Regions from separate parts of the Bacteroides gallinaceum genome, predicted to be linked through region 3. Evidence: riboswitches for the same ligand, from Rfam matches in the RefSeq annotation. Region 3 holds a riboswitch; each other region holds the start of a gene.
The links. Region 3 has a riboswitch for cobalamin ahead of QUW60_RS07025 (TonB-dependent receptor). Riboswitches for the same ligand answer to the same signal wherever they lie in the genome.
Positions count from the first base shown of each region.

Region 1: another riboswitch for cobalamin. It lies ahead of QUW60_RS08535 (anaerobic ribonucleoside triphosphate reductase); the one in region 3 lies ahead of QUW60_RS07025 (TonB-dependent receptor).
Region 2: another riboswitch for cobalamin. It lies ahead of QUW60_RS04975 (NHL repeat-containing protein); the one in region 3 lies ahead of QUW60_RS07025 (TonB-dependent receptor).

Region 1 covers NZ_JAUDEN010000013.1:21,184-31,117, reverse strand. The annotation lists gene QUW60_RS08570 (iron-containing alcohol dehydrogenase) at 1-909, shown strand, start outside; gene QUW60_RS08565 (lysine exporter LysO family protein) at 1,028-1,312, shown strand; gene QUW60_RS08560 (LysO family transporter) at 1,309-1,911, shown strand; gene QUW60_RS08555 (O-acetylhomoserine aminocarboxypropyltransferase/cysteine synthase family protein) at 2,004-3,287, opposite strand; gene QUW60_RS08550 (acyl-CoA thioesterase) at 3,428-3,874, shown strand; gene QUW60_RS08545 (outer membrane protein assembly factor BamD) at 3,871-4,698, opposite strand; gene QUW60_RS08540 (CCA tRNA nucleotidyltransferase) at 4,873-6,321, shown strand; cobalamin riboswitch at 6,492-6,678, shown strand; gene QUW60_RS08535 (anaerobic ribonucleoside triphosphate reductase) at 6,704-9,085, shown strand; gene nrdG (anaerobic ribonucleoside-triphosphate reductase activating protein) at 9,091-9,561, shown strand.
Region 2 covers NZ_JAUDEN010000006.1:33,042-42,975, reverse strand. The annotation lists gene QUW60_RS05010 (chromate transporter) at 1-151, shown strand, start outside; gene QUW60_RS05005 (IbrB-like domain-containing protein) at 161-703, opposite strand; gene QUW60_RS05000 (DUF3440 domain-containing protein) at 694-1,986, opposite strand; gene QUW60_RS04995 (hypothetical protein) at 1,983-2,381, opposite strand; gene QUW60_RS04990 (ABC transporter ATP-binding protein) at 2,437-3,462, opposite strand; gene QUW60_RS04985 (iron ABC transporter permease) at 3,462-4,496, opposite strand; gene QUW60_RS04980 (ABC transporter substrate-binding protein) at 4,493-5,629, opposite strand; gene QUW60_RS04975 (NHL repeat-containing protein) at 5,635-6,747, opposite strand; cobalamin riboswitch at 6,812-7,031, opposite strand; gene QUW60_RS04970 (potassium/proton antiporter) at 7,329-8,786, shown strand; gene QUW60_RS04965 (metallophosphoesterase family protein) at 8,783-9,280, shown strand; gene rfbB (dTDP-glucose 4,6-dehydratase) at 9,342-9,934, shown strand, end outside.
Region 3 covers NZ_JAUDEN010000010.1:16,261-26,194, forward strand. The annotation lists partial or broken gene QUW60_RS07020 (YncE family protein) at 1-68, opposite strand, end outside; gene QUW60_RS07025 (TonB-dependent receptor) at 85-2,103, opposite strand; cobalamin riboswitch at 2,154-2,356, opposite strand; gene QUW60_RS07030 (heavy-metal-associated domain-containing protein) at 2,566-2,901, opposite strand; gene QUW60_RS07035 (TonB-dependent receptor) at 2,923-5,142, opposite strand; gene QUW60_RS07040 (helix-turn-helix domain-containing protein) at 5,217-5,786, opposite strand; gene QUW60_RS07045 (alpha-L-fucosidase) at 6,023-7,825, opposite strand; gene QUW60_RS07050 (polysaccharide lyase family 8 super-sandwich domain-containing protein) at 7,833-9,934, opposite strand, start outside.

The sequences.
Region 1 (9,934 bases), on a different contig from region 3:
GACGAAAAATGCGACTTCATAGTCGGACTGGGCGGAGGAAGCAGCATCGATTCGGCAAAAGCCATAGCCGTGATGGCATGCAATCCGGGCGACTATTGGGACTATATACCTGCCGGCACAGGGAAAGGACGGCCGGTCAGCAAAGCGCTGCCCGTTGTAGCCATTCCCACAACCGCCGGAACCGGAACGGAAGCTGACCCTTGGAGCGTCATCACCAACGAAGACACAAAAGAGAAAATCGGATTCGGCAGCGAACTGACCTACCCCGCCCTGTCAATCATCGATCCGGAGCTGATGCTTTCCATACCTCCGCACCTTACGGCATATCAAGGATTCGACGCTTTCTTCCACGCAGCAGAAGGCTTCATCGCCAACTGCTCGACACCGATAAGCGATCTGTATGCCCTGGAAGCCATCCGCCTGCTATACAAATACCTGCCTGTAGCCGTAGCTGACGGGCGCAACATAAAAGCGCGCGCCAAAGTGGCTTGGGCAAGCACGCTGGCAGGACTGGTTGAATCAACCTCAAGCTGCACGTCGGAACATTCCATGGAGCACGCCATGAGTGCTTATTATCCGCAACTGCCTCATGGAGCCGGCCTCATCGCTATCAGCGAAGCTTACTTCGAAACATTCCGGAACGACTGCATGAAACGCTACATGAAGATGGCGGAAGTGATGACCCAGCTGAAGAGCAACCGCCCGAGCGATTTCATCGATGCGCTGGTACGCATGCAGAAGGAATGCAAAGTACACGAGCTGAAGCTCAGCGACTGGGGAATCAAAATGGAAGACTTCCCCAAGATGGTACAGAACGCAAGGGATACGATGGGAGCACTCTTCACGCTCGACCCGCGTCCGCTGACGGATGAGGAGGTTTTGAACATCTACCAAAAGTCGTTTAAGTAATCTCAGATTTTACGATCTCAACAAAAACGCAGAAACACAAAGCCAAAGCTTCGGGAATGAAGATTGTGCGGCGGGTGTTTCTGTGTTTTTGTACATGCACCATTCAACGCTATAAGAAATGTTTACAGTCATCGGATTCATGCTCGGGGGGATGTGCCTCGGTTTCTTGCTCCGCAACCGTCAGCTGCCGCAACTCAACCGAATCATTACAGTGCTCATCTGGATACTGCTGTTCCTGCTCGGAATAGAAGTGGGAGAAAATGAAAAAATCATACAAGGCCTGGGCACATTGGGCATCGAAGCGTTTGTCATTACAGTGGCAGCCGTAGCAGGAAGCTGCATCGCAGCCAAAATACTATGGGCCCGGCTTAACAAAACAAGGAAAAAAGAATCTGCGAAATGAAAGGAAGCCTGATTATTGTCGGATTTTTCACAATCGGGGTACTGGCCGGACTTTTCCATCTATGCCCCATAGACATAACCCAAAGCGACATCAGTTTCTATGCGCTTTGCGCACTGATGTTCAGCGTAGGGCTCAGCGTAGGAAACAACCCGCAGACGCTCAACAACTTCCGTTCGCTCAACCCACGGCTTGCCTTCCTTCCGATCATGACGATACTCGGCACACTGGCTGCCTCTGCACTGACAAGCCTGATTCTGCCGGAACGGAGTGCGGCCGACTGTATGGCAATCGGTTCGGGATTCGGCTACTACTCTTTATCCAGCATCTTCATCACCGAATACAAAGGGCCGGAACTGGGCACCGTAGCCTTGCTTTCAAACATCATGCGCGAAATGATAACTTTGCTCTGCGCTCCGCTACTGGTGCGCTGGTTCGGCAACCTGGCTCCCATATCTGCCGGAGGAGCTACAACAATGGACACCACACTCCCCATCATTACCCGCAGCGCCGGGCAAGAGTTTGTTGTCGTGTCGATTTTTCACGGCTTTCTGGTTGATTTCAGCGTCCCGTTTCTGGTAACATTTTTCTGCTCATTCTGAAAAACAAAGCACGAAGTCACAGAGTTTCTGTCATTTCACCTCTCTGTGAACCTCGTGCTTTACTTTCCATTCTGGACAAACCCGGACAGCAACTATATCTGCTCCATAGCCTGCTCCAGGTCAGCTATAATATCATTCACATTCTCAATGCCTACCGACAGACGAATCAGGTCGGGAGCCACGCCGGCCTCAATCAGCTGTTCGTCCGAAAGCTGGCGGTGTGTATGGCTGGCAGGATGAAGCACACAAGTACGCGCGTCTGCCACATGAGTCACAATGCAAATCATCTTCAGGTGGTCCATAAACCGGATGGCATCCTCTCGGGTTCCCTGAAGGCCGAATGCTATTACGCCGCATGAACCGTTAGGCATATATTTCTGGGCAAGCGCATAATATTTGTTGCTCTTCAGTCCACTATAATGCACCCATTTCACTTTCGGATTGGCTTCCAGCCATTCGGCAACCTTCTGCGCATTTTCACAATGACGCTGCATGCGCAGATGCAACGTTTCCAGCCCCAGATTCAGCAGGAACGAATTTTCGGGTGACTGAATCGAACCGAGGTCACGCATCAGCTGAGCGGTAGCTTTAGTCAGATAAGCCATCTTGCCAAACGCTTTGGTATAAGTAAGCCCATGATACGACTCATCAGGACGAGTCAGTCCCGGGAACTTGTCCGCATAAGCCTCCCAGTCAAAATTTCCGCTGTCAACAACAGCACCTCCCACGCAAGTGGCATGTCCGTCCATATATTTGGTCGTTGAATGCGTCACGATATCTGCCCCCCACTCAAACGGACGGCAATTGATTGGTGTGGCAAACGTATTGTCCACAATCAGAGGCACTCCGTGCTTGTGCGCAATCCGTGCAAACTTCTCAATATCCAGCACATTGATGCTCGGATTGGAAATCGTTTCACCAAACAGACACTTCGTGTTTTCACGGAAAGCCTTGTCAATTTCCTCTTCAGGAGCATCCGCATCAACAAACGTACAATCGATGCCCAGCTTCTTCATTGTCACGGCAAACAAATTGAATGTGCCGCCGTAAATGGTCGAAGAACAGACAAAGTGCCCGCCCGCCTCACAGATATTAAACACCGCATAGAAATTGGCGGCCTGCCCCGACGAAGTAAGCATTGCGCCTATGCCTCCTTCAAGCGCCGCTATTTTGGAGGCTACCGCATCGTTCGTAGGATTCTGCAGACGGGTATAAAAATATCCGCTGTCTTCCAGATCAAACAAACGTGCCATCTGTTCGCTGCTGTCGTATTTGAATGTGGTGCTCTGATAAATGGGCAACACACGAGGCTCACCGTTTTTGGGAGTCCAACCGCCCTGCACGCAGAGCGTTTCTTTGCTAAATTTATGTTCCATATTTAAAACTGTTTTTGAACTTTCATCAGATAATGACAGACAAAAGTAAAAAAATATCCATCAACGCTGGCATTTTTCAACAAAAAAGATATATATTTGGAAAATATAAAAACCGAAAAGCACTAACAAAAAGTTATACTATGGAACAAGATGTCCAATTTAAGCACGTAACCCCCGTTCAGATCCGGTTCAGCGATGTGGATCAGTACGGACATATGAACAACTCCGTCTATTTTTCACTTTACGATCTGGCAAAGACTTCCTATTTCCGGGAAGTGTTCGGAGAGAAAGAATGGCAGGATTTCAGCGTGGTTGTGGCCAACATAAACGCAGACTTTCTGGCTCCCGTATTCTTTTCCGACAAGCTGATTATAGAAACTGCCGTAATTCATTTGGGGCACAAGAGCTTCACGCTCCTCCAGCGCGCCATCAACCAGGCCAGCGGCGTGCTGAAATGCCAATGCCGTACCGTACTTGTCGGCTACGACATCGCGACAAAAGAACCCGTAGATATTCCTTTAAGCTACAAGAAAGCCATCTGCGCCTTCGAGGGGAAAACGCTTGACGAACTTTCTGCGCCGCTTTAATCACCAGCGGCGCTTTCCTGCATCTTTCGGGTAACGAAGCGGATTTTCAGGTTCGCTTCTTTCTGCTCTTTCTTTATCTCCTCAATACTTGACAATACCCGCGCCAGACCGCTCAACTCGGCAATGGCTTTGATGTCATTGGCATACATCGTGGTGGTATAGCTGCGGTCGCCTATAAACTCCAGACGCATGGATTTCTTGTCACTGTTGGCCGCAATGAAAGCAATCACACCTCCGTCACTGCCCTGTTTGTAATCAGCCTTCTCGACGGGTCTTCCCAAATCGGTTGTTTCGTAACTGTCGCTCGAAGGAGGAGTTTGCGCGAAATTATCTCCCACACTCACCTTTACAGCCGTATGATGAATGTTGCCCCCGGCACAATAAATGGAAGTTAACGACATTTCACCCGCTTCACTGACCTGGCCGCGAAGAAAAGTCCGCCCGATATTCTTCTCTACCACCTGCGTAGGATAAAAATAGTTGCCTACTTCCTGATAGGCCGTATCCTTTTCCAATACAAATTTTCCGACAATCGAATCAAGTGAAGCCTTCTTGACGGCCATCATGCTGTCGAGATAGGCCAGCGTCTTCCGCTGTTCTGCCAGATCAACCTGCTGCATAAGCCTGATGCCGGCCTTTCTCGCCTCGAAAGCTTTCGGATAAAGATTGCGTATGCTGTCAATCTGCAATTTGGCCTGACTGTAGTTGCCTCCGGCATACGATGCCTCGGCGCGCCTGTACAGCGCATCAGCTTTTTTCTCATCGCTGCCGCAGCCCGCCAGCATCAGAGCCAACGGCAAAACCAATAAACATGTCTTTCTCATATAATCCAGCCTTTATATATCAAGCAAAAATACAAATTTTCAGCAAAAACCGAACAAACATCAGACAAAATCATTCAAAAGCATTTCTGTTTCTCGCGCTCCATTGAACACCTGCGGCTTCCACCTTTCAAAAAAAATGTCTAACTTTGCAGCCCGAATTCAAAAGACAGACAGATGGAACTTAAAGAACACTTTACGGACAAAATATTCAAACTGATATCTGAAACTGCCGATGAGCTGCAACTGGAATGCTACATCGTGGGAGGGTACGTGCGCGACATTTTTCTCAACCGCCCGTCCAAAGATATTGACATTGTGGTGGTGGGCAGCGGAATCAGCATGGCGCAGGCTTTCGGCCAGAAGCTGGGACGTGGAGCCAAAGTGTCTGTCTTCAAAAACTTCGGAACAGCGCAGGTAAAATACCGGGACACGGAAGTGGAATTTGTAGGAGCGCGCAAAGAATCATACAGCCACGACAGCCGGAAGCCGGTGGTAGAGAACGGAACACTGGAAGACGACCAGAACCGGAGAGACTTCACCATCAACGCCATGGCTGTATGCATGAACAAGGCGCGTTTTGGCGAACTTGCAGATCCGTTCAACGGACTCAAGGATTTGAAGGAACGCACCATCCGCACGCCGCTCGACCCGGACATCACTTTCAGCGACGATCCGCTGCGGATGATGCGCTGCATCCGTTTTGCCACCCAACTGAACTTCTATATCGATGACGAAACATTCAATGCGCTTGAACGCAACAAAGAGCGCATCAAAATCATCTCGCGCGAACGGATAGCCGACGAACTGAACAAAATCCTGCTTTCTCCCATTCCTTCAAAAGGATTCATCGACCTGGACCGCTGCGGCCTGCTGGAACTTATCTTCCCTGAATTTGTTGCGCTGCAAGGCGTAGAGATACGCAACGGACGGGCTCACAAAGACAACTTCTACCACACGCTGGAAGTGGTGGACAATATCGCAAAAGTAAGCAACGACTTATGGCTGCGATGGGCCACTCTCCTCCACGACATCGGAAAACCACGCACCAAACGCTGGGATCCGAAAAACGGATGGACGTTCCACAACCATAACTTCATCGGAGAGAAAATGGTTCCCGAACTCTTCCGCAAGATGAAACTCCCGATGAACGAGAAAATGAAATACGTGCAGAAACTGGTAGGGCTTCACATGCGTCCGATTGTAATTGCCGATGAGGAAGTGACCGACTCGGCCGTACGACGCCTGCTTTTCGAGGCCGGAGATGACATTGACGACCTGATGATGCTGTGCGAAGCAGATATCACATCAAAAAACGAGGCACGCAAACAACGTTTCCTCGACAACTTCAGGCTGGTGCGCCAGAAACTCAAGGACCTTGAAGAAAAAGACCGCATCCGCAACTTCCAGCCGCCAGTAGACGGGAGTGAAATCATGCATGTGTTCAACCTGCAGCCTTGCCGGGAGATCGGAAGCCTGAAAAGTTCCATTAAAGATGCGATACTTGACGGAGTAATACCCAACGAGCATGACGCCGCCTTCAATTACATGCTGGAGAAAGCAAAAAAAATGGGTCTGACACCCGTGAATCTTCCGGATCCGAAGCCGAAGAAATCAGACGAATAAGTCATAAGAAGTTTGTTCAATATTTCAAAACAAGAAAATCATTATAAATTACAGTTACCCAAATAACCGTCATACAGCATACTACAAAGCATTTTTACTCCGATAAAGTTTCCCAAATTTAGACAGAAACGGAATTTTCGATTTTCAAAGTGTTCTTTTTTATTCTTATCTTTGACTCGTTTTCCGAAGGTAGCGGAAACGTTTCAAAAGGGAACGCCGTGCGAATCGGCGACAGTACCCGCTGCTGTAATTCTTAACGAACCTTGGCACGTAAACCACAGCCACTGGTCTGACAGACCGGGAAGGCGCCATAGGGGAAAGATCAGTCAGAAGACCTGCCTTCAAGAAAACAACTATTGTACATCAATTAAAAACAGAGAAAATGAACACAGTCGGAACCTGTATCATCAAGCGCGACGGAAAGCGGGAAGACTTTTCGAGCGACAAAATCAGCAACGCCATCAGAAAGGCATTTCTGGCGACCGGAATGGAAAACCGGGAAAAACAAATCGAATCAATCACCCGCAACGTGGTGAAACGCATCGCAAAGCCTACCATCGGAGTGGAAGAAATCCAGGACATGGTAGAAACCGAACTGATGAAGGACCAGCCTGAAGTGGCAAAAAAGTACATCATCTACCGCCAATGGAGAAACACCGAACGTGAGCGGAAAACGCAAATCAAACACATCATGGACGGCATCGTGGCCATCGACAAAAATGACGTGAACCTGAGCAACGCCAACATGTCGAGCCATACGCCTGCTGGACAAATGATGACATTCGCATCAGAAATCACCAAGGATTATACATACAAATATTTGCTGCCGGCACAATATGCGGAAGCCCACCGGAACGGGGACATTCACATACATGACCTCGACTATTATCCGACCAAAACGACCACATGCATCCAATACGACCTGGACGATCTGTTTGAAAGGGGCTTCCACACCAAAAACGGCAGTATCCGCACACCTCAGTCGATTCAAAGCTATGCAACGCTGGCTACTATCATATTCCAGACAAACCAGAACGAGCAGCATGGCGGCCAGGCAATCCCCGCCTTTGACTTCTTCATGGCGAAAGGCGTGCTGAAATCTTTCCAGAAAGCCGTGGCGGCCAACCTTTCGTTTTTCCTGGAGATGAAAGGAACGGAGCACGACGAGAAGAAACTTCATGCCATCGCAGGCGAACAGCTCACCACAGTTGAGCCCGACAGACAATCCAGGTCAGCGCTGCTCCACACGCTCGAATCTGCCGGGATAAGGGTTTCAATGGAAGAGCTGGAACATCTGCTGCACCGTTCACTCCAACAGACACGGAAAGAAACCCATCAGGCGATGGAAGGATTCATACACAACCTAAACACCATGCACTCGCGTGGAGGAAACCAGGTGGTGTTCAGTTCCATCAATTACGGGACAGACACTTCGGCAGAAGGACGCATGGTTATGGAGGAACTGCTGAAAGCTACCACAGAAGGACTTGGAAACCAAGGCGAAGTGCCGGTATTTCCTATCCAGATTTTCAAGGTAAAGGACGGGGTTTCGTATTCCGAAGCCGACTATAACCTTGCCATGCAGGATCTCGACGCAGCCATAGAAGGAAAAATAAAGTTTGAAACACCCAACTTCGACCTTTTTCTGAAGGCTTGCCGCACCACGGCCAAGGCACTGTTTCCCAACTTCATGTTTCTTGACACGCCATTCAACAAAAACGAAAAATGGAAGGCAGACGACCCCAAACGCTACCGCTATGAACTGGCGACAATGGGATGCCGCACACGTGTCTTTGAAAACATCAACGGCGAAAAGACTTCGCTCGGGCGGGGAAACCTTTCTTTCACAACCATGAACCTTCCGCGCCTGGCCATCGAAGCTGTCCGTCAGGCGGAATCACTGTCAACAGACAGAGAAGACAAGGAAAAAAAGGCGAAAGAACTGTTCCTGCAGGCTGTCGGCAGAATGTCAAGATTCATAGCAGAACAGCTCTACGCGCGCTACCAGTACCAGCGTACAGCGCTGGCACGCCAATTCCCTTTTATGATGAGCAACGACGTATGGAAAGGAGGAGGCAGACTGAATCCCAACGATGAAGTAGGCGACGTGTTGAATCAAGGCACGCTGGGAATCGGCTTTATCGGCGGGCACAACGCTATGGCCGCACTGTACGGACAGGGGCACGGGCATTGCAGGAAAGCATGGGACACGCTTTACGAAGCGGTAGAGGAAATGAACAAGGTGGCCGACGAATACAAGCAGAAATACCGCCTGAATTATTCCGTACTCGCCACTCCCGCCGAAGGACTGTCCGGGCGCTTCACCCGCATGGACAAACGGAAATATGGCATTATCGAGGGAGTGAACGACCGCGACTATTATGTAAATTCGTTCCATGTGGATGTAAAGGAGCCGATCAGCATCATTGAAAAGATCAAATGCGAAGCACCTTTTCATGCACTGACACGCGGAGGCCACATCACTTACGTAGAACTGGACGGCGAAGCGCAGAAGAATGTCAGAGCCATCGTGAAAATCGTCAAAGCAATGCACGACGAACAGATCGGATACGGCTCAATCAACCACCCGGTAGACACATGCCACAATTGCGGATACAAAGGAGTGATTTACAGCAAATGCCCCGTATGCAACAGCGACAACATACTCCGCATGCGCCGCATCACCGGCTATCTTACCGGTGACCTGAACAGCTGGAACTCGGCAAAGCGGGCAGAAGAAAGCGACAGAGTAAAACATTCATAAGAATGCTGCACTACCTGTACACCTATCCCGAAACGATTGTCGACGGTGAAGGCATCCGGTATTCCATCTATCTTGCCGGATGCTCTCACCGCTGCAAAGGCTGCCACAACCCCGAATCATGGAATCCGGCTGTCGGATTCCCGCTCACCGGGAAAGTTCTGCAAAAGTTTATCGGCGAAATAAACTCCAACCCGCTGCTGGACGGAGTGACATTCACCGGGGGCGACCCCTTCTTCAATCCCCAGGAATTTGCCGAAGTGCTGAAAGCAGTCAAGCAGCAGACCGGCATGAACATCTGGTGCTATACGGGATATACGCTGGAAGAAATACAGAACGACCCTTTGCGGAGCCCGCTCCTGAAACACATCGACGTATTGGTAGACGGCCGGTTCATCGAAGAACTATACTCGCCGCATCTGGAGTTCAAGGGAAGCAGCAACCAGCGTGTGCTGAGAATGAACGGCATGCGCCTGTAAGAACAAGCGGGAGCATCCGGATACAGATTTAACAATAACAGCCAAATGACACGGCTGAAGTTACCCATTTGACACATACAGGAGAATGGACATTTTCAGCCGCTGCATTTCATGAGAAATTCCGTTATCGCACACGCTTCAGAAACAGCCAGAAGCCAGACAAGCACATGTTTTCTTGATTTATGTCATGAAAACAAGCAAATCACCAAAAAACAGCTACCAAATGCTTGCCATATAAAGAAAATGACGTACATTTGCAATGTGGTTGTGAAACCAGAAGGTAAAAAGATAAAAAAATCAGGTATTAGATTTATATTAATATTTTTAAGGTAAAAAGCAATTTACATTTAGGTATTAATTTAAGGTTTTAAAG
Region 2 (9,934 bases), on a different contig from region 3:
GATGAACGGAGAGAACTTCGGCACAGACACCGCACAAATAATTATCAGCAGCATGCTGTTCATCGTTTCATTTATCGCCTCTTACCGCTATAAAGCGAACCCCATACTGCTGATAATCAGTTGCGGAATCATAGGATATTTCATCTATTGACCATTATAGTCAGTCTTCATCTTTCGGAGCCGGTATCATCGGCTCCGGTATTGAAAAGTCCTTATCAGCAAAAAGAGCAGCAAGCCCGGAAATCTGCTTCAGGCGGAGCAGTTCATCCTTGTCCATACCAATATTCTTCATTATCCAGCTGTCCGACATACCGGCTCTCGTCAATTCCGCCACAATGCTTGTCATAAGCTCTACACTGTGTGTGCCACGGGCACGGTTATGACGGATTGTCGAACCCATACGATGCGACAGATCCTTGTCTATCACAACGACAGGAAGCAAGCCTTTTTCTCTTTTATAAATTCGCTTCGAAGTCAGCATCACGCGGTAACGGTGGAATCCGTCGACAATGATATACTTGTCGTTTTCCTTATCATAATAACAGACACAAGGCATGGTAAAGCCATCCTCCCAAATAGAAAGCTCCAGCAACTTCATCTCTGGAGGAGCCACCACGTTCGGATTATAATCATTCGCACACACCTTTTCAACGGGTACAGCAATCACACTGTATACCGGACTTTTATATTCTTTTACGTCCATATATTCTTATATTGTTGCAATATGTAATTTTTCATTTTCGCATCTTCCTTCGTCATGGCAAATCCCATGTACTTGCATGCATAATCGTTGCGGAGAATGCAGAAGCACATCCGCTTATAAGTCGGTATCTCTCGAAACTCCGGAATATCGATGTCATCCAGATACTCCATCATGACAGGATGTTTTGTCGTTTTGTAGTTCGACTTATTGCGCACTTCAATCGGAATGCCCAGATCAACAAGTTTCTGTATGGTTTCGTTGCTCAAACATCCGCCTTTTGTACGCCAGAACCTGATGCTGGTATGCAGCTTCGAGAGGTATCCCCTTTGAGCATCTTCGGGCAAAGTAGACAGCAAGAACTCCATAAAAGACTTCCAGGTATGTCCCTCGGGCAGTTTGATTGAACTGCGTCCCATAGCTCTCGTCCCGCCATATATGCCGGAGAAGTTCACTCCGTTCACGCGTCCGATCATTTTTCCCCACGTGTCTGGGTCAATCACCTTGTATAGCCGCAAGCTCTCAATAGCCTCACAGATAAACGGACTTGCCACCCGTTGGCGTTCAAGATTCACCCCTGCCTGATAATACAAATCATACAGCTTGTTATAATCCCAGCCGAACTTGCCGTTGGCTGTCCATATATCCGTGGTTTTCCAGTCATATATCGGATAAAGGTTGAACACATCGTTCGCTATTTTCGAGCTCCACTGATAATTATGGTAAAGCTGCTGCTTCAAACCTCCATAGATGGTTCTCCAACGGTTATAGCTCTCCTGCGTCCGGATACCGACCAGACATGCAGTTCTGACAGCATCTTTCTGTTCGTGAAGCCACGCTGCAAATTTAAGCTGAAATTCATAATCCCACATGTCCTCCCTGAAAAAGGGAAAATCTTCTGCCGTCAGGACATCCTTTGGCATCTCACGAATCCAAAGCTCCTTTTTTGAAGGATCCCACGGACGCCAGTAGCTCTGATACATGGAAGTGCATGTCCTCACCTTGAAAGGCACGCAAATGCGATAGGCATCCAGAATGTCTTTGTTTGCTTCAAATATCCGGTCTACAAAGTCAATCGTCATTTTATACTGCACCTCATAGTCCATATGAAACACTCCGATCCGCCGTTTCAGATTATGCTTGCGGATGAAATCGATGCATAAGTTCAGCAGAACCCCACTATCCTTTCCACCAGAAAACGAGATATAGATATTGTCAAATTCTTTAAACAAAACGGCCAGCCTCTCTTCGGCCAGTTCATAAACATTTTTCTTCTTCTCCTTCATGCTTTCTCCATTTTCTGATAGAGCCTCCAACTCTTTATCACTTCAAATCCCATATCAGCAAAGTATTGCGCATGCCTAACCATCACAACTGCCTGAAACGTTTTCGAATGATCTTCCAACTTTTTCAGTACAGCCTTCAACAATTGAGGAAACAATTTTTTTTCCAACTTTTCATCCACATAATAATTGTTGATGACAAAATGTTTTCCCCTGATTTCCACAGGCACAAATCCCTGCACCAGCTCTTCCTTAACGGCCACGAACCATACGAATGAGTCGCTCGTCTTAAAAGGATAGTTATTGTTATATTTCAATATTTCGGAATTCATGACCAACGGAGCCACCAGCTGATACAACCGGGGCTCCGTACCTTTCAATAAAATAATCTTTGCCATAAAATGTTATCATAATATTCAGATACAAATATAGTTTTTTTTCAAAAATACAAAATCATGACCGGCAAGAAAGGACATGAAACAAATTTTCGAATGAAGAACAGCAGATTTCCGTGCCATTAGCCTCCAATAGAATCTGATCCGGAGAAATAACTTTCAGGACAGGCAATCCATGAAATTCGGTCTGCTGACCGGGCATCAAACAAAAATAATCATGGCGGTTCAGTGCATTCTGAGTCCAGTGGCGCAAGACCTCGTCGGCGGTTTCAAGAACAATGAACTTCTTTCCCTTCACTTCCGGCGAGAATCCGCCATGCATTAAATCGAAACGGATGTCCGGCTGAAATTCAAAAAGAGAATCCATCCGGTTGGCCAGAATCAGATCTTCCGTGCAACCGCATTCCAAACCATACCGGCCGGTCATGAGCCATAGACGGTCGGCAAGAACAAGAGCCTGCTCCACATCATGCGTAGACATTAAAACCGCCTTTTGCTCTGTCGCAGCAATCCGATGCAGCAACGTCATGATTTCTATCCGGCTTACAACATCAAGAAACGCTGTGGGCTCATCCAGCAAAATCAACGGACATTCTTGAACCAGCGCTTTCGCAATCATCACTTTCTGCCGCTCTCCGTCGGAAAGCTGAGCCATGTATGAATCCGCTTTATGCAGCATGCCTACAGCTTCAAGCGACCGGGAAACAGCTTCTTTGTCATGCGTGCTCAAACGGCCGAAAAATCCCGTATGAGGCTGACGCCCGAGCGATACCAAATCATAGACAGACAAGCCGCCCGTCTGCGTCTTATCTGTCAGCACAAGACCTATCAACCGTGAACGTTCCTTGGGATCGTATGCACTGACCGGTTTTCCAAACAATGTCAGACTGCCGGATAGAGGAGGCTGGGCCGCTGCGAGCGTACGCAGCAACGTAGATTTTCCGCTTCCATTCGCTCCCAACAAACAGGTGAACTCTCCGCAACAGAGGCGGAAATTCAAATCACGGTGCACCGTCCGGCTCTGCTTGCCTGCATATCCTATGGCAAGCTTATTCCCTTCCACTATAACCTGACCCGCTTCCATCAATTAAAATATTGCAGTTTCCGACGGTTGATAATCACATAAATAACAACAGGAGCACCCAAAACGGGAGTCACGGCATTCAAAGGAATGATGCCCGACTCACCGGGAAGCGCACAAATCAGATTGCACAAAAGGGCCATCGCCGATCCGCAGAGCAAAGTAACAGGCATCAGCGAATTATGATTAGACGTTCCCAACAGCAAACGTGCAATATGAGGTACGGCAAGACCGATAAAGGCTACAGGCCCGCAGAAAGCTGTTGTCACGGCAGTCAGAATGCCTGTAGACAACAACAGCAGGTTCCGCACCCGACGGACGTTGACTCCCAGGTTTTCCGCATAGCGAGGCCCCAGGAGCAAGGCATTCAGCGGCTTTATCAGCAAAAGAGCGACAACCAGACCGGCTACGATACAAAGACTGAAGGCAGGAAGCTGGTCAAAAGACACTCCGCCAAAATTGCCGAGCCCCCAAATGACAAAAGACTGTACGTTGTCGGCTGCTGAAAAGAAACTCAGCAGAGAAATTACAGAAGACACAACATACCCGATCATGATCCCTGCAATAAGCAACATCACACCGCTCTCTATCAGAAAAGAAAGAAACAAAATCAAGGCAAGAACGGCCACAGCACCTGCCAGTGCGCCCAAGAAAACAGAAAAGAAGCCCGACAGACTGAAAACGCCTGCCGCCAGGCTGCTGCCTCCAGCCATTACGACAAGGGCGACTCCCAGACTTGCCCCCGAACTGATTCCAAGAATAGAAGAATCGGCAAGAGGATTATTGAATACAGTTTGCAGCATCAATCCCGAAACTGAAAGGGCTGCCCCGCAAAGCAAAGCCGCCACACACTGAGGGAAACGTGATTCCCAAACAATATACGCCCAACTCGCTTTTTCCGCCTCGCCGCCGGAAAGAATTTCCCAGACAGCTCTGGCTGGTATATCAACCGAACCGAAAAACAGGTTCGCCGCAACAAGCAAAAGAATGCACAGCGAAAGCAGCATTCCAAACACAAATCCTCTACGCCTGTTCATTCCGCCAACTCTGTAAAATATTTAGTACGATAGCCTTCCAGCAGTTCCGGATGAAAAATGCTTACCATATCTTTCAGCAGCCAGTCGGGATGAAAAGGCGTTTCCTCATAAAAAGGAATGCGACGGCTGTTGCATCCGTAGATCTGCCGGTTACGGAAAGCAAGAAAACGGGAATAAGGAGCGTACTCTGAGGCCAGCTCACTATAAGTCTTGTCATGGGGCTGGTTATACTTTATCAGCCAGTAGTCTGCATACTGTCCTTTATCAAACACGGCTTCGAAAGCCATCGGAACAGAACCGCTGTTCTTCAGGTCTGCAAAAACATAGTCGGCTCCGGCATCAGCCAGCATTTTTCCCGTGGTGCTTTCTCCGCCCGAGATATACCAGACAGAACCGTATTTCAAGTCACAGATAACCGCAGGACGCACTTTTGCTTGAGCAGCCAGCGCTTTCACCCGAAGATACGTTGTTTCGACCGCTCTGAACAACGAGTCAGCGCGTCCGCAACTGCCTGTCAGCAATCCATAAAACATCATCCATTCCGCACGCCCCAGGGGAGAAGCCTCCATGTAATCGGCACATTCAATCAAAGGAATGCCCAGCTTGCCTATTTTGCCATAACTCCCGCTGTTCTCGAATGGAGAAAGCAGTATTGCATCGGGATGCAAATCAATGATCTTCTCCACGTCCGGAGCCAGACTGTTTCCGCAGTCTGCAATTGTTCCTTTTTCGCATCCGTCCTTTATTTCCGGCATATTCATATACTCCAGACCGCATATGCCCGCAATCCGGTGCAGCGCATCCAGTTCCTTAAGCAGGCTGCAATGAACGGACGAATAAACCATGCATCTTTCCAGCGGCACTCTGACCACAGTGGCATTGTCAGGCAACCCTTCCGGCAGCGAATCCCTTTTGTCCACCAGCGCATAGGTGTGCAGCGTTTTCAAGGTATCCCACGGATTGCGCAATACGGCCATGGTGTAATCCGGATAACGGACAATGCACAAATTGCGGGCATACCTCAACTGCAGCGTGTCACCTGCCGAAACAGAAGAAGTCTTGCTTCCTCTGCCGCAAGCAGCCGAAAGCAAGACCAAAGTTATTATGCAAGCAGCTAATAATACACGTTTCATTCTTCTCAGTCTACGAATATCATGGAATTGGGATTGATACCTCCGGCATCAAACTTTTCTTTAAACGTGCCGCTGGCATCAAAACGATAAACCGTTCCTTCCGACACATAATCGCTCGTACCGATATAGATGTCGCCCGTTTCATCATCCACTTCAAACAGATAAATCGTTGCGCTTGAAAGCTCTTCCGGATTATTGTTCAAGAAAGTATGGTCGGTAATCTTCCCGGTGCTGATATTGTAAGTGAAGAACGAATTTTCAGTATCTGTATCAATGAGGTAAAGTAAGCCATTATCTCCTTTGGCCAACTTCGTAGCCTCTTTTATTTCTGTCACTTGATTACCCTTAGACGGATCTATTATTTGAAGTTCATTTCTTGAAATCTTCTGATAGCTGGTAAGGTCATAAACATCTCTTGAAATCAAATAGACCTTGCCGTCACATTCCCACAAGCGTTCGGGATTCACCGTAACAGACACAGTCTGCTTAAGCTGCATCGAGTTCGGATCGATTACAAGCACTTCGCTGTTATATCCCAACACCACTGTGGCAGACTCGTCACGGGTCTGGCTGTCGGCTACATACAGCAAACCGTTGCATTCGACGATGCCTTCATATGCATGGTCAGACTGCCCCTGATAAACGCCAACCTCATCCAGCGTAACCGCATCCAGCTTGCTCACGCGCCCTCCATACTGAGTTACATAAACATAGCCGTCTTCTGCATCAATATACCGGGGCATGTACTCAAACTCGTGGCGGCATTGCTCCACTCCCGCAGCATTCAGGCGGGCCACATAGCTCGAACCGGAAACAACGACATAAATATTATCGTCATGTTCGATCATCGCCGAACCGGTATCCCCCAATCCCTTTCCGTTCTGCACCGTATATATGTCGCCGATAAAATCCGCATTGCCGTCGGGAGCATAGAATGCCAGGCCGGAATTGCCCTGTCCGTAGCTTCCTTCATACAGGATGTAAGCCCTGCGCCCCGGCAAAGATACTTTCGAACCCGTATCATCCAGGAAATCGTCGTTGTCGTCATTGCAGGACACAAACGATACACCCGTCGCCAACAGGCAAAGCATGCCTATCAAAAAACTCTTTACATTCATAATACTTTATTTTAAGTTTGAAACGTTTGCACACCTCAATCTTGCCATCCTTTCCTCGAGAATGCAAGCATGACTTCGTTTTGCAGGTCTTCTGACTTACTCCGGTATTACCCTGCCTTCCCGTTTTCCCGACAATCAGCGGAAAACAGTGGCTTGCAGCAAACGGGCCAACCGCTTATGGAGCTTACAGCAGCGGGACTGTCCGGGACTTTCACCCGATTCCCTTTTCATCCGCGGCTTCGCCATCCGGAAGCACAAACGGAACAAAACATTGCAAATATAACGATTTTTTTATTTTTATTCCTATTTTTGCAACAAAAAGTATCCATTTCTGACCATACGTCCCATGAGGACAATGCAGCGGAAAGCCGACAGGAAATTTATGCCGGCCTGTAAAAATCTAGATCTCTAGCCTGAAGATGCAAATCTCCAGACTAAAGATACATATCTTCAGCTTAAAGATAACCATCTCCAGGCTGAAGACAAACTTTTTCAAGAGCCGAGCCATCTTTCTTGCCAGCAAAGGCCGCACCGGAAATGGATAAAACAGACATTTCACAAACCACAAAAAACTCAAGCCCATGATATTTACGGCAGAAAACATTCTTCTTATCGGCTCCATCCTGATTCTTTCAAGTATCCTTATCAGCAAGACGGGCTACCGGTTCGGAATACCGACCTTGCTGCTCTTCCTCGTTGTAGGCATGCTGTTCGGAAGTGACGGACTGGGACTGCAGTTCCACAGCGCATCCGACGCCCAGTTCATCGGAATGATAGCGTTGAGCATCATCCTCTTTTCAGGAGGCATGGACACAAAGTACGCCGACATCCGTCCCGTACTCAAGCCCGGCATCGTACTGTCTACGTTAGGCGTGCTCCTGACCACTTTGCTCACCGGAGCGTTCATCTACTGGATTTCGGGATGGGACAACACCAACATCCAATTGCCTCTGCTCACTTCGATGCTGCTGGCCGCCACCATGTCGTCAACCGACTCTGCCTCCGTGTTCAATCTTCTGCGCTCACAGAACATGAATCTGAAGCAGAACCTCCGGCCCATGCTCGAGCTGGAAAGCGGAAGCAACGACCCGATGGCCTACATGCTTACCATCATCCTCATCCAGGTCATATCCAGCGGAAACGACCTGAACTTTCTGATTGTAGGAAAAGACCTGCTCATCCAGTTCTTCTTCGGAGGCGTGATCGGATACGCCGCCGGACGCTTCTCCGTGTGGCTGGTAAACAAGATCAACCTCTCAAACAGCTCGCTCTATCCGATCCTGCTGCTCAGCCTGGTATTCATCACATTCACCGTAACCGACCAGCTCAAAGGCAACGGATACCTGGCCGTATACATTATGGGAATGATTGTAGGAAACGCACGGCTGGCATTCCGGAAAGACATCAGCACATTCATGAACGGACTTACCTGGCTGTTCCAGATCATCGTATTCCTCACGCTAGGACTGCTGGTCAATCCGCATGAAATGCTCGACATAGCTGCGGTAGCAATGCTCATCGGCATTTTCATGATCCTTGCGGCACGCCCGATAAGCGTGTTTCTATGCCTGCTTCCGTTCAGGAAACTGACCAACAAGGCACGCCTGTTTGTATCATGGGTGGGACTGCGCGGCGCTGTTCCCATCATATTCGCCACTTATCCGGTTCTGGCAGAAATCGAAGGGTCGCAGCAACTGTTCAACATCGTGTTCTTCATCACGCTGCTCTCACTGATTATCCAGGGGATGAGCATTGCCAAAACGGCACGGATACTCCACCTTGACCTTCCGGCAGAGAAGGAAGGAAACGAGTTCGGCGTAGAATTGCCTGACGAAATCGACTCGTCGCTCAATGATCTGACCCTGACAACAGAGATGCTTCAGAAAGGGAACAGGCTGGCCGACATGAAGCTCCCGCAGGGAACACTCGTGATGCTGGTGAAACGGGACAACGAATTCATCATCCCCAACGGGCAGCTGGAACTGCATCCGGGCGACAAGCTGCTGCTCATATCCGAAAACAAAAAAGAACAGGCATGACAAGAATAGGACTCTTATCCGACACCCACGGCTATTGGGACGAACGCTATCTGAAATATTTTGACAGCTGCAACGAAATCTGGCACGCAGGCGACATCGGTTCGCTTGAAATCGCCGAACGCCTTGCGGCCTTCCGTCCGCTACGCGCCGTATACGGCAACATTGACGGACAGGACATACGTGTCCGATATCCCGAAACAGCTCAGTTCACCGTAGATGGAGCCAGCGTGCTGATGAAGCACATCGGAGGCTATCCTGGAAAATACGACCCCTCAATACGCAAGCAAATCTTCGCCAACCCGCCCAAACTGTTCATAAGCGGACACTCGCACATTCTGAAAGTAAAATTTGACAAGACACTCGGACTGCTGCACATCAATCCGGGAGCGGCGGGCATCTATGGGTTCCATAAGGCAAGAACATTGGTTCGTTTCACCGTTGACAACGGAAATTTCTCAGATATGGAAGTCATCGAACTGAATGATAAAAGATAAAAAAACTTGTCACTTTCAAAAAACTTTCCGAAATTTGCGGCGATAAATTAAAGACCAAATTATGAAAACTTATCTTGTAACAGGAGCGGCCGGATTCATCGGTGCCAACTATATCAAATACATCCTGGCAAAATACGATGACATAAAAGTGGTGGTTCTTGATGCATTGACTTATGCCGGCAATCTGGGAACAATTGCCGATGACATTGACAACGAACGCTGTTATTTCGTCAAAGGGAATATCTGCGACCGCAATCTGGCCGACCAGCTGTTTGCCGAATACAAGTTTGACTACATCGTGAACTTTGCAGCAGAAAGCCACGTTGACCGCAGCATAGAAAATCCGCAACTGTTCTTGCAGACCAACATTCTCGGCACTCAAAACCTGCTTGACGCAGCCCGCCGTGCGTGGGTGACAGGCAAGGATGAATATGGCTATCCCACATGGAGAAAGGGTGTGCGCTATCATCAGGTTTCAACGGATGAAGTCTATGGCTCGCTGGGAGATGAAGGATATTTCACTGAAGAAACTCCAATCTGCCCGCACAGCCCGTACAGCGCCTCAAAAGCCAGCGCCGACCTTATCGTAATGGCTTATCGCGACACCTATAAGATGCCGGTCACCATTACACGCTGCTCAAACAACTACGGCCC
Region 3 (9,934 bases):
GGCAGCTCTTCACGGCAACCGAAAAGCGCAACCGGAAGAGATAAAAAAACGAATGGATATATTTTCATCTTCATGGACTGTTTTTTAGAATGTATATTGGACTATAAACTTGAAATTGATTCCGGGCATGGGATAGCAGGATACCACTTCATATTGCTGGTTCAGCAGATTGTTCACCTCCAATGTCAGTTTCAGTTCGTGCGAGCAGATTTGCTGGCGTTTTGCAACAGAAAAGTCACTGGTATACCACGATGGCTGGTAATTGACAGGCAGATTGGCTTGCGAAGAATACCTTTCTCCCGTATAGACGAAACTATAGTTCGCTTCCCACGACCTCCAGTTGAGATTAAGCGCAGCAGAGCCGCTGTGCCAGGGGATATATGGAATCTGCCCTCCATAAAACTCATCGGTCGGGTCGGTAAAGTCTTGTGCCTTCTGATAGGTATAGTTCAGCCTTCCGGAGAGAAAAACTTCACGCCCGAATTTCCAGTCTGTCTGCAGGGCGAAATCAATCCCCCTGATTTCCACTTCGCCCAAATTGACCATTGTCCAGCGGAAGAAATTTGAAGTGGGGGTGGCCACAATTTTGTTTTTTACCTCGTTGTAATAGACATCTGCCTGCAACTCGATGCGTTTTATCCATAAATCAGCAAACTCCTTTTCATAAGTGGCGCCTACGTTATACTGATTTGTATATTCCGGATCGAGATAAGCGTTTCCTACAAATGTATAGTAGAGGTCGTTCAATGTAGGCATCCGGAATATCCGCTTGTAGAACGCACGGAAGTTCAGACCGATTTTCTTGAACGGCCGGTAGCTGATGACTACAGAAGGAGTCCATTCCATTTTGTCGGAAGCCGTTTCTCCCTTTTCTTCTTCTTTCAGTTTGTCAGAAACGAAAGTGCCCAGAACACTTGCCTGCAACTTGAACTGGTCAAAGTCAAAAGCCGTGGCAGCGGCAAAAAGTCCGGTGTTGCGCCGCGGATAGACAAAATCCTTTAAATTTGCGTTGAGAAGATTGAATTGCCAGTCAACCGACAGATTGAAACTCCAGAACGATGTCAGATCAAAGCAGTTGGCTGTTGAAACATACACTTCCTGCTGGCGATAACGGTTGTTGATATACATCAGCGATTCGTCCTTATGCGGATCGGCAAGATAATGCAGGTAATCGTAGGCATATTTCGCGCTGGCCATAAAGCGATACTTGTCTGAGAAATGTTTCCGGAACATGCCTTGCGCAAAGAAGTTGGCATCGTTCTGGCGGTCTTCATGAGTAAACTTGTTGCGTACAATGGCACCGGGATAGCCTCGGTCGGAGAAATAGGTATAGAGTTTGGTTCGCCAGTATCCGTTTTTGACAGTTCCGTACAGTCCGTGCTCGATGCGCAAAGCGTTTACATCTCCGTTTTGCCGGACGGCTGTCGTGTCGTATCCGCCTTCTGTTGCGTAACGGAATTTATACTTTCCGGTTGTATACATGTATTCTGCACTGAAAGAACTGCTCAATTTGTCGTTTATCTGCTGCTCCCAAAGAACCGCAGGATTAACAACACCGAAAGAGCCGGTCTTGAAGGTTGCTTTGACATTGTATTTTTTATTGTCCTTGAATTTCGGTGTCCGTGTCTGAAGGTAGATGGTTCCAGCCGCCCCGAAATCTTTAGCTGATTGGAAAATGGCACTTTTTTGGCCGTTGTAGAGGGTGACACTTTCCATATTGTCAAGCGAGAAACGTCCCAGGTCGACTGTCCCGTTCTGTGCATTTCCCAGTTCGATGCCGTCGTAAAAAACTCCTACATGGTTTGTGCCCAAACTTCGGACATTAACCGTTTTCAATCCTCCGATACCTCCGTAATCTTTCAGTTGCACACCGGAGAAATAGCGCAACGCATCGGCAACATTGTGCGATCCGAGGCGCTGAAGCTGTTCTCCCGACAGTTTTTGTACGGGAATAATCTCTTTTTGTAGGGCGCGGGCTGTAACGAGCACTTCATCCAAGTGCTGCAAGCTGTCTGTCTGGTTTTGGGCATGCAAATCGGATGCATGTATCCCCGGGACAAACAGCGGCAACAGCCAGGCAAGCCGGCATTTCTGTCTGATCATATTTTAAAAATGTGTGTCTAAAACCAATTAACCGCATTGTCCTCGCATACGGATAACATGTAATGTTGGCAGGTCTTCTGACTGACTTCTCTTCCGGAACCTTCCCAATGCGTTTTTTGCATCAGTGGTAATGAGCCTTTACCGGAAGATTTATGAAGCTTCACAGCAGCGGGACTGTTCGGGATTTCCACCCGATTCCCTTTTAATCCGCTTGCCCGAACGGACAGGCGAAACCAATCTTTTCGGCAAAAGTAAGTCTTTTGTTTGGAATACGCAAATAATGTTTATCATTTTAAAGGCACGTTAATGAGCAGAAAAGACAAATATTCTCTCTTCCTTGTGAATATCATGGCATAATTCCGGTTGATATAAAGAATTACACCCTTTCGGGCATAAAGTCAATTCATGGATAATGATCTTATGCCTGAAAGGGTGTAGCTTTGAAGCGTAACGTCCGGCCGGTTATTCAGTTTTCTGTTTGCCTTCTTTCTGGACATGGAACGGGGTTGCCGTATATCCCAGTTTCTTGATGGCGGCCTTCAGTTTGTCGGGAGAAGTCTTGTCTTTCCGGTATTCAATTGTAACTGTTTTCTTCGGAAGATCCACATCCAGTCCCGTCACGCCTTTTTCAAAAGAAAGGTTGTTTTCAATCCGTTTCTGGCATTTCTCGCAGGTCATTGAAACGAGAAAGGTTACTTCTGCCTTTTCTTTTTTGCTGTCTTTCATGATGGCCGCTGAGGAAGAGAAAGAAAGCCCCAGCATACATGCGGTCATCAATGTGAGAATTTTTGTTTTCATTGCAGTGTCTGTTTTTGAAGTTTATAGTTTCGGTATGTTATAACGGATTCCGGCATAGAGCTTGTAACCCATAGTCGGCCCCCAGACCATGGTTGCGTCAAAGTTCCTGCTGTACGGGTTGTCGGCCGAAATGACCGGATTATCCTGTTTGAAATTTGTCAGATTCTCTCCTCCTGCGTAGATGCTCCATCTGCGGAAGCGTCGCGTTACCTGTGCACTCAGCTGAGTGAATGAATGGAACGTGCCGCCCCACAGCGGATTTGTGGCATCGGGTGTCGGCATGCGTCCTCCGCCGTTGAACTGGACCGTCATGTCGAACTGCCATTTTTTGAGCGGCGTTTCATATGAAGCCGTCAATAGAGCCTTATAACGGCTTGTCAGCGGCTTGCGCATTGTCTTTCCATCGTAGGTGCCTTTCACATCCATCCATCGGTAAGCCCCAAGCAGTGTAAATCCCTGGAACAGCGGATAGCTGGCATCGATTTGGAACACACTTGACGTTGACCGTCCGTTGAGATTGTAGAAATAGACGGCATGCGGATTTCTGTCCATATCTGCGACCACTTGATTCTGAAAGTCGGTGTAGAACCACTCGGCATTTACGGTCAGTTCCTCATTCTTTACCGGAACATGGAAAGAGGCACTTATGCCGTAGTTCCACGCCTCTTCCTGTTTCAGGTCTTCTTCAATGTAAAGTTCGCGGCTACTTGCCAGCAGATAACTGTTCTCCGGGAATACAAACATCGTGCGATAACCTTTTCCGGCAGAAGCTCGCAGGTTCAGCCAGGAGGTTGCATCGTATTTGATGTGGACTCTGGGAGTGGCAAACCAACGGTGCAGTGAGCTGTAGTCCCCCCGCATTCCCGCCATCAAAGTGAACTTTTCGTTCGGCGTCCATGTATATTCTGCGTATACGCCCGTTACGTTTTCGCTGATGTCCCGCCATTGCGGGCTGTAACGTTCGATGACATTGCCACGCTGCGAATAATTGTCCCAGTTGTAGTTTAGTCCTGCTGCCAGTTTGTGCTGCTCGCCGAACTCGCTTTCATAGAGTAAGGAAGCGTATACATTCGATTCATATACATTATATATTTTTTCTGCATAGTTCGACTGCTGGTCATGATAAGAACCCGAAACGATAAATGCCACGCTTTCGTTACGATTCGAGTCAAGTATCAGACCGTTTTTTGAGAAAGCTTCGATTCGATTGGCATCGTTGTTGATGGTATAGGGAGAGAAGCTTTCATTTCCATGCAGTGTATGCGCTGTCTGTCCGCTGGTTCTCCGGTCGGCCAGTATTTTTACTCCAGACTGGGATACAAAGCGGGGAGTCTGGTAATGCCAGCGGTTCATGGCACTGAACGACTGCATTTCGGGCATGTCGAGAAACGTATCTCCATTCTTGTCATGCGCCTGCTCTTCATTGTAATAGTTCACGAAAAGGGCAGTGGAAAGGCGGTCATTCAGTTCGACCGCTCCTACAGCGTTTCCTTCGTACCGCCCGGCGCTGCTTGCGAAAACATTCACGAAAAGAGGATCGGCCATTTTAGGCTTCTTGTATTCCACGTTGATTTGTCCTGCCACAGATTCAAAGCCGTTTTTTACAGAAGCGGCTCCCTTTGAGATCTGAATACTCTGCATCCACGGACCCGGAATATAGTCCAGCCCGTAAACGGCGGCTGCACCCCGCAGGTTAGGAAAATTCTCCGTAAGCATCTGTACGTATGTGCCGGAAAGTCCCAGCAGCTGGATTTGTTTGGCTCCTGTTACCGCATCGCTGTACGCCACGTCCACCGAAGGATTTGTTTCAAAACTCTCCGAAAGATTGCAGCAGGCTGCGCGTGTCAGTCCTTGCGAAGTCACGCTTTCCGTGTTCAGCACGCTCCGCCTGTTCTTTATCGTGCCTATTCCTCGGGCTGTAATCACCACTTCTTCCAGATTGGTGCTGGAGGTCAACACCAGAACCTGTACATCGTCCGGACGTTCCATGTCGTGAGTCAGCGTGTTAAATCCGATATAGTCGGCCTTTAACCGTTTTACATTTCCCGGCACGGTCAGTTCAAAGTACCCGTTTTCGTCCGCCACAGACTTATGTTCGTTTTCGTCATATACGTATGCGCCGGGCAAGGGTGCTCCGTCTTCGTCAAGCACATAGCCTTTTATTGTCCGGTTTGACGTATCTGCCAGCAAAGGTGCAGATACCGTCAATAAAAAAGAAATCATTAATAAAATTTTCTGCATATCGGTTTCCTTTTAATACGGTGCAAAGATAAGCGCTCCAAGAAATGAAACCGTTACATTATTATGGATATGATTTATATTTCATCAAGAGGTTTCAGCTTGTGTCCTTTCATTTGTTTGAACCGGGTAGGTGACAAGCCGGTGGCCGACTTGAACTGGGCACTCAGGTGTGCTACGCTTGAATAATGCAGCTTGTCGGCAATTTCGCTCACCGACAGTTCGTTGTAGACAAGCAGTTCCTTGACCAGTTCTATCCGTTGCGCGATGCTGTACTTTTCTATACTGATTCCCTTCATTTCCGTGAAGAGTTTGCTTAGCGAACTGTATTCGCGATGGCACTTTTCCTGCAGGTACTCCGACAGATTCTTTGTTTCCTGGAATTCGGGATGGCGCACATACTCGATAACCCCGATACGTATCTGTTCGATGATACGCATCCGTTTGTCGTCAATCACTTCAAAGCCATAGGCTTCCAGCTTGGTTTGTATGGAGTTGAACTGTTCTTGAGTAAGTGGCCGAAGCAGAGAAACGGTTCCGAGTTCTACATCAACAGGCTGCACACCGCTTTCGTTGAATATTTCTGTGACTGTCAGAATGCAGCGCCGGCAGACCATATTCTTGATATACATGTGGTTCTCCTTCATGATTTCTATTCTTCATGTTAGCCGGGCAAAGATAAGCACATTGAATCATATTGGGGCATGCGCAGAACAAACCGTCATCGGTTTTATGTTTTTTTATTGAATCCGGCATCTGTTTCAATCTGCGAGAGCTGACAGAAAAATCAGAAGAAGATGCTGCAACGGGGTGTAGAAACAAAGGCACAGAAACGATATAGCCGAAAATTCATTGGGTTTCTGTGCCTTTGCGTCTGATTCCATTACTGTTTGACAAGCTCAATCCGCAAGAAACGGATGTTGTCGTCTTTTTCATGCTGGAGGTCTTCTCCGAAAGAACCGAGCCGGTTGAAGGTACCGGTGTCATTGACAGACAATTCAAGCTTTACGGTTCCTTCCTGTTCAAAAGCGACAGTTCCGATATCGCTCCATGTTTCCGGGTATGAGTGCTGGCGTACATTGGCCAGTTCCCCATCTTTTTGCAGGGTAACCGATTCGAACAGCCTATTTCCCACCTTCAGCGTGATGTTTGCTCCTTCTGCAAAGCTTTTCCTCCAATGCCGGCTTGTAAAAACTCTTACCAGATATGTACCGGGGCTGTCCACTTCGCATTTCATCAGCACCTTTCCCGTTCCTTTGCGGAAATTCTGCGTAGCCATGCCTTCGGAAAAGCCCAACCGGCCTTCCGGTCCGGGCACGACAGTTCCGCTTGCTATGGGAATGCTGATTATGCTTTCGTTCATGTAATTGGCATCATTGAAATGTACGGGTTCTTTGCATGTGAGTTTAAGCACAGGCACACGTTCGTAGTCCAAGCTGTCGGGCAGCGTCAGTTTGCAGATGTTTTCGCAAGAGAAGCTCACTTCTTCTCCCGATGAAAGCATTTCTGCCTTTTCGATGGGCGAGAGCATTCCTTTCAGTTCAATGCTGTTTCCGGCAGGCTGGCGGAGCAAATGCAGATACAGGGTATTGTTTTTGCGTGTTACAAAGCCCCACGGGAAATTGTCGTTGAATGGATTGGCGGTAGTGCCATAGATGGATTCGGCATTGGTTTTCATCCATTCGCCTATGAAGTTCATGATATCCACACTGGGCTGAGGGATCGTTCCGTCAGCTTTCGGTCCGACATTGACTACGTAGTTGACTCCCCGGCTTGCACATTCTATCAGTGAGCAAAGAATGTCTTTTGGCTTTTTCCAGTCGTGGTCATTTTTCTTGTATCCCCATGTCCGGTTCATTGTAGCTACCATTTCCAGATCCTGGCTCACCTTTGCGCAAGGCATTTCATTGTCACCCAGCATTCCATAGTCGCCCAAATCATATCCAACCCGTCCGTTGACGATGCATTCGGGCTGAAGCTCTCTTACAGCATTTACAAAAGCCCGGCTCTGCTCTTCTGTCAGATCCATCGGGGTATCATACCATAACAGGTCTATTTTCCCGTAACGGGTGAGCAGTTCCTTTATCTGCGGCAATGCCTTTTCATTGATATACTTGTCTGCGTCAGGCCTTACTTCGGATTTCGGCTTGCCGTAGTGTCCGTCATATTCTTTTTCCATCACGGCCGCCTCTTCTTCATGCCAGTCTTGCCGGTGCGAATAATAAAGTCCGACCTTGATTCCATGTTTTCGGCAAGCCTCCACCAGCTCCTTCAACGGATCTCCCTTGTATGGTGTTCTTTCGACATCAAAGTCAGACACGCTGCTTAGATACAGGCAAAAGCCCTCGTGGTGTTTGGTCGTGAAAATGATGTAGCGCGCCCCTGCATTCTTGGCCAGTTTGACCCATTCTTCCGGCCTGTAGTTTGCCATGGTGAAGCCGGAAGCCAGCTTTTCGTATTCGGAGTTAGGTATCTTGGCGAAGTTCTGTATCCATTCTCCTATTCCGTCGATTTGCTTTCCTTTCCATTCGCCGGCGGCTACCGAATAAAGTCCCCAGTGGACGAACATGCCGAAACGCGCTTCCCGCCACCATTCCATATCCGGATTAGCCGGCTGCTGCGTCTTTCCACAGCTGCAAAGCATATTGCACAGCAACAGTATGCTTAACCATTTTATCAAATTCATACTTCAATCAAAGTTTTATTAATGAAACATAGATTGGATTCCCTTCTGCCAGTTTTGCCTTTAATATGGTATTGCCCCGTTCGTTCTGTCCGATAGTCAGTCCCGATACTTTTTTGTCCGGTTTCAGTTTCCATTTCCCTTTCAGCTCTATTGCCATCGGTGTGGGTCTGGACTCCCAATAATTCTTGCGCAGCATTTCGGGGCGAAGGTTCGGATTACATAAAGCCAGCTCCAGTCCGTTTCCGTTTTTATCCTTCCGTTCCATAACCAGCAGTTCTGTTCCGGAGGCGCATACCGTTCCATAAGAAAGTCCCGATGCCGGGGCGAAAAACGCATAGGCAATCGTTGATGTGGGGCAATGCTTTATCACATGCAGGGAGTCGCGTTCTGCCATCACCTTAAAAAGATGCCCCTGCTCTTGCTTGCCTGCAATGTCTTTCATCCTTTCGGGAGTTGCTGCCGGAACTACCATAAACTGATAATCGGCCTCCTCCGGCTTGACTCCATGTTCCAGATACGCTTTGGCCACCGTTTCCTTGCCAGACTCTGCCGCTATGCCGTTCACCGAAGGCGTTTCCTGTTCGATATACTTTATGACCAGCTTGTCGTGATTCCGGGGAATATAATAGCCGGTTGTGACAGGAGTCACCATCCACACGCATTCTTCGGGACCGATCGCCGTTTCATGCCCTTGCGGGAAATCTTTTCCGTTTACTGTCAGCGTTCTGTATCCTTTGGAAGTGACCGCCTGGAAAAGATTGGTGGCTGTGATGTAGTCATCCGGATATTCCCCTTGGGCTTCTATGCCGGTGCCCAGGCTGAACAACATACCGTCTATGGCGAATGTAGACTTACAGAATTTCAGGTTTGTAGCTCTGAAGCGCGGATTTCCCCAGCGGTCGTCCTGATCGAAAGCAGCGGCAAATAGTCCGCAGTCTTTCCAGGCCAATGCTCCGGAAAAGTTGGTTGTAGACGACTTTTGGTCAAACCGGTCCGTATCATTTCCTCCCGGCATCATATCCTTCCAGTCCGTATAATGTACCGTTGTGCTTCCCGGCATCATGTTCCAGTCCCATCCTCCGTCTTTCTTTTCTTTGTCCGCCGGATAGCCGCTCGGCACAAGCCCTCCTTCATAGAGCACCTCCAGTGTTCCATGACTTTGATACCTTCCGAAGCGGTTTTGCCTGCTGTAGATTTCTCCGCCCCAGAATACAGTGGTGGGGCATCTCATGACGGCTACCCAATTATCTTTTCTGTATACGCCCGCCGGGCTGAAATTGAACTGGTAATAGCCGTCGGCATTCACTTCGGGAGCATCCGCATATTTTTTTGTCTTGTAGAAATAATTATACCATGAAGCCAGTTCCGGATCGTATGGCACACCGTCTATATCTCCTCCCACTTCGATCAGCGTTTCAAACAGGTCTTGCGAGAAAGCCACTTCCGTTCCATAAAACGGATGTCTTCCCGCCATGCTGTTTCCGAAGATGCGGTTCTTGTCGGAGTCGGAGCGCACGGCCATCAGATAAAGGCTGACTATGGCTTTGCGCATCCTTTGATAAGCGTCCTTTTTTATGCGGAAAGAAGTGCCTTTCAGTTTTCCCATGTATTCCACCCATGTTTTGTAAGCATACATGTATCCGTTATAATGGCTGTTGTGATGAAACCCTGTGCCATCGGGCTTCAGTACATCCTGTCCGCTGGGACTATATTGCGTGCAAGCAGAGAGGAAATGCGAAAAGGCCGACAGATCCCTTGCTGCAAGCTTGTTGTCCGGGTTGTGCAGGGCGCAGACAAACAGGTGAGGAGTAACATTATAAATATAGTCCGAATTGACTTGTTCACGGATTTTCTCTGCGCTTAAATACATCTTTTCAGCTTCCACCAGATGCTGCACGGCTGCTATCAGCCTCATCTTCCTTTGTCTGTCGCATACGGGCAGGGCACTTAAAAAATCGGCAGGCACATTGCGCACGTCACTGTAGTTGCTGTATCGGAATGCAGGAATGCCCTCTATCACATTTTGGGTAAAGAGGTAGTCGAGAAAAAGGTTGAGCTGTTGGACGCACTGTTTTTCCTGTACGGCGGCTGCGGCCAAGGCACGCGCCA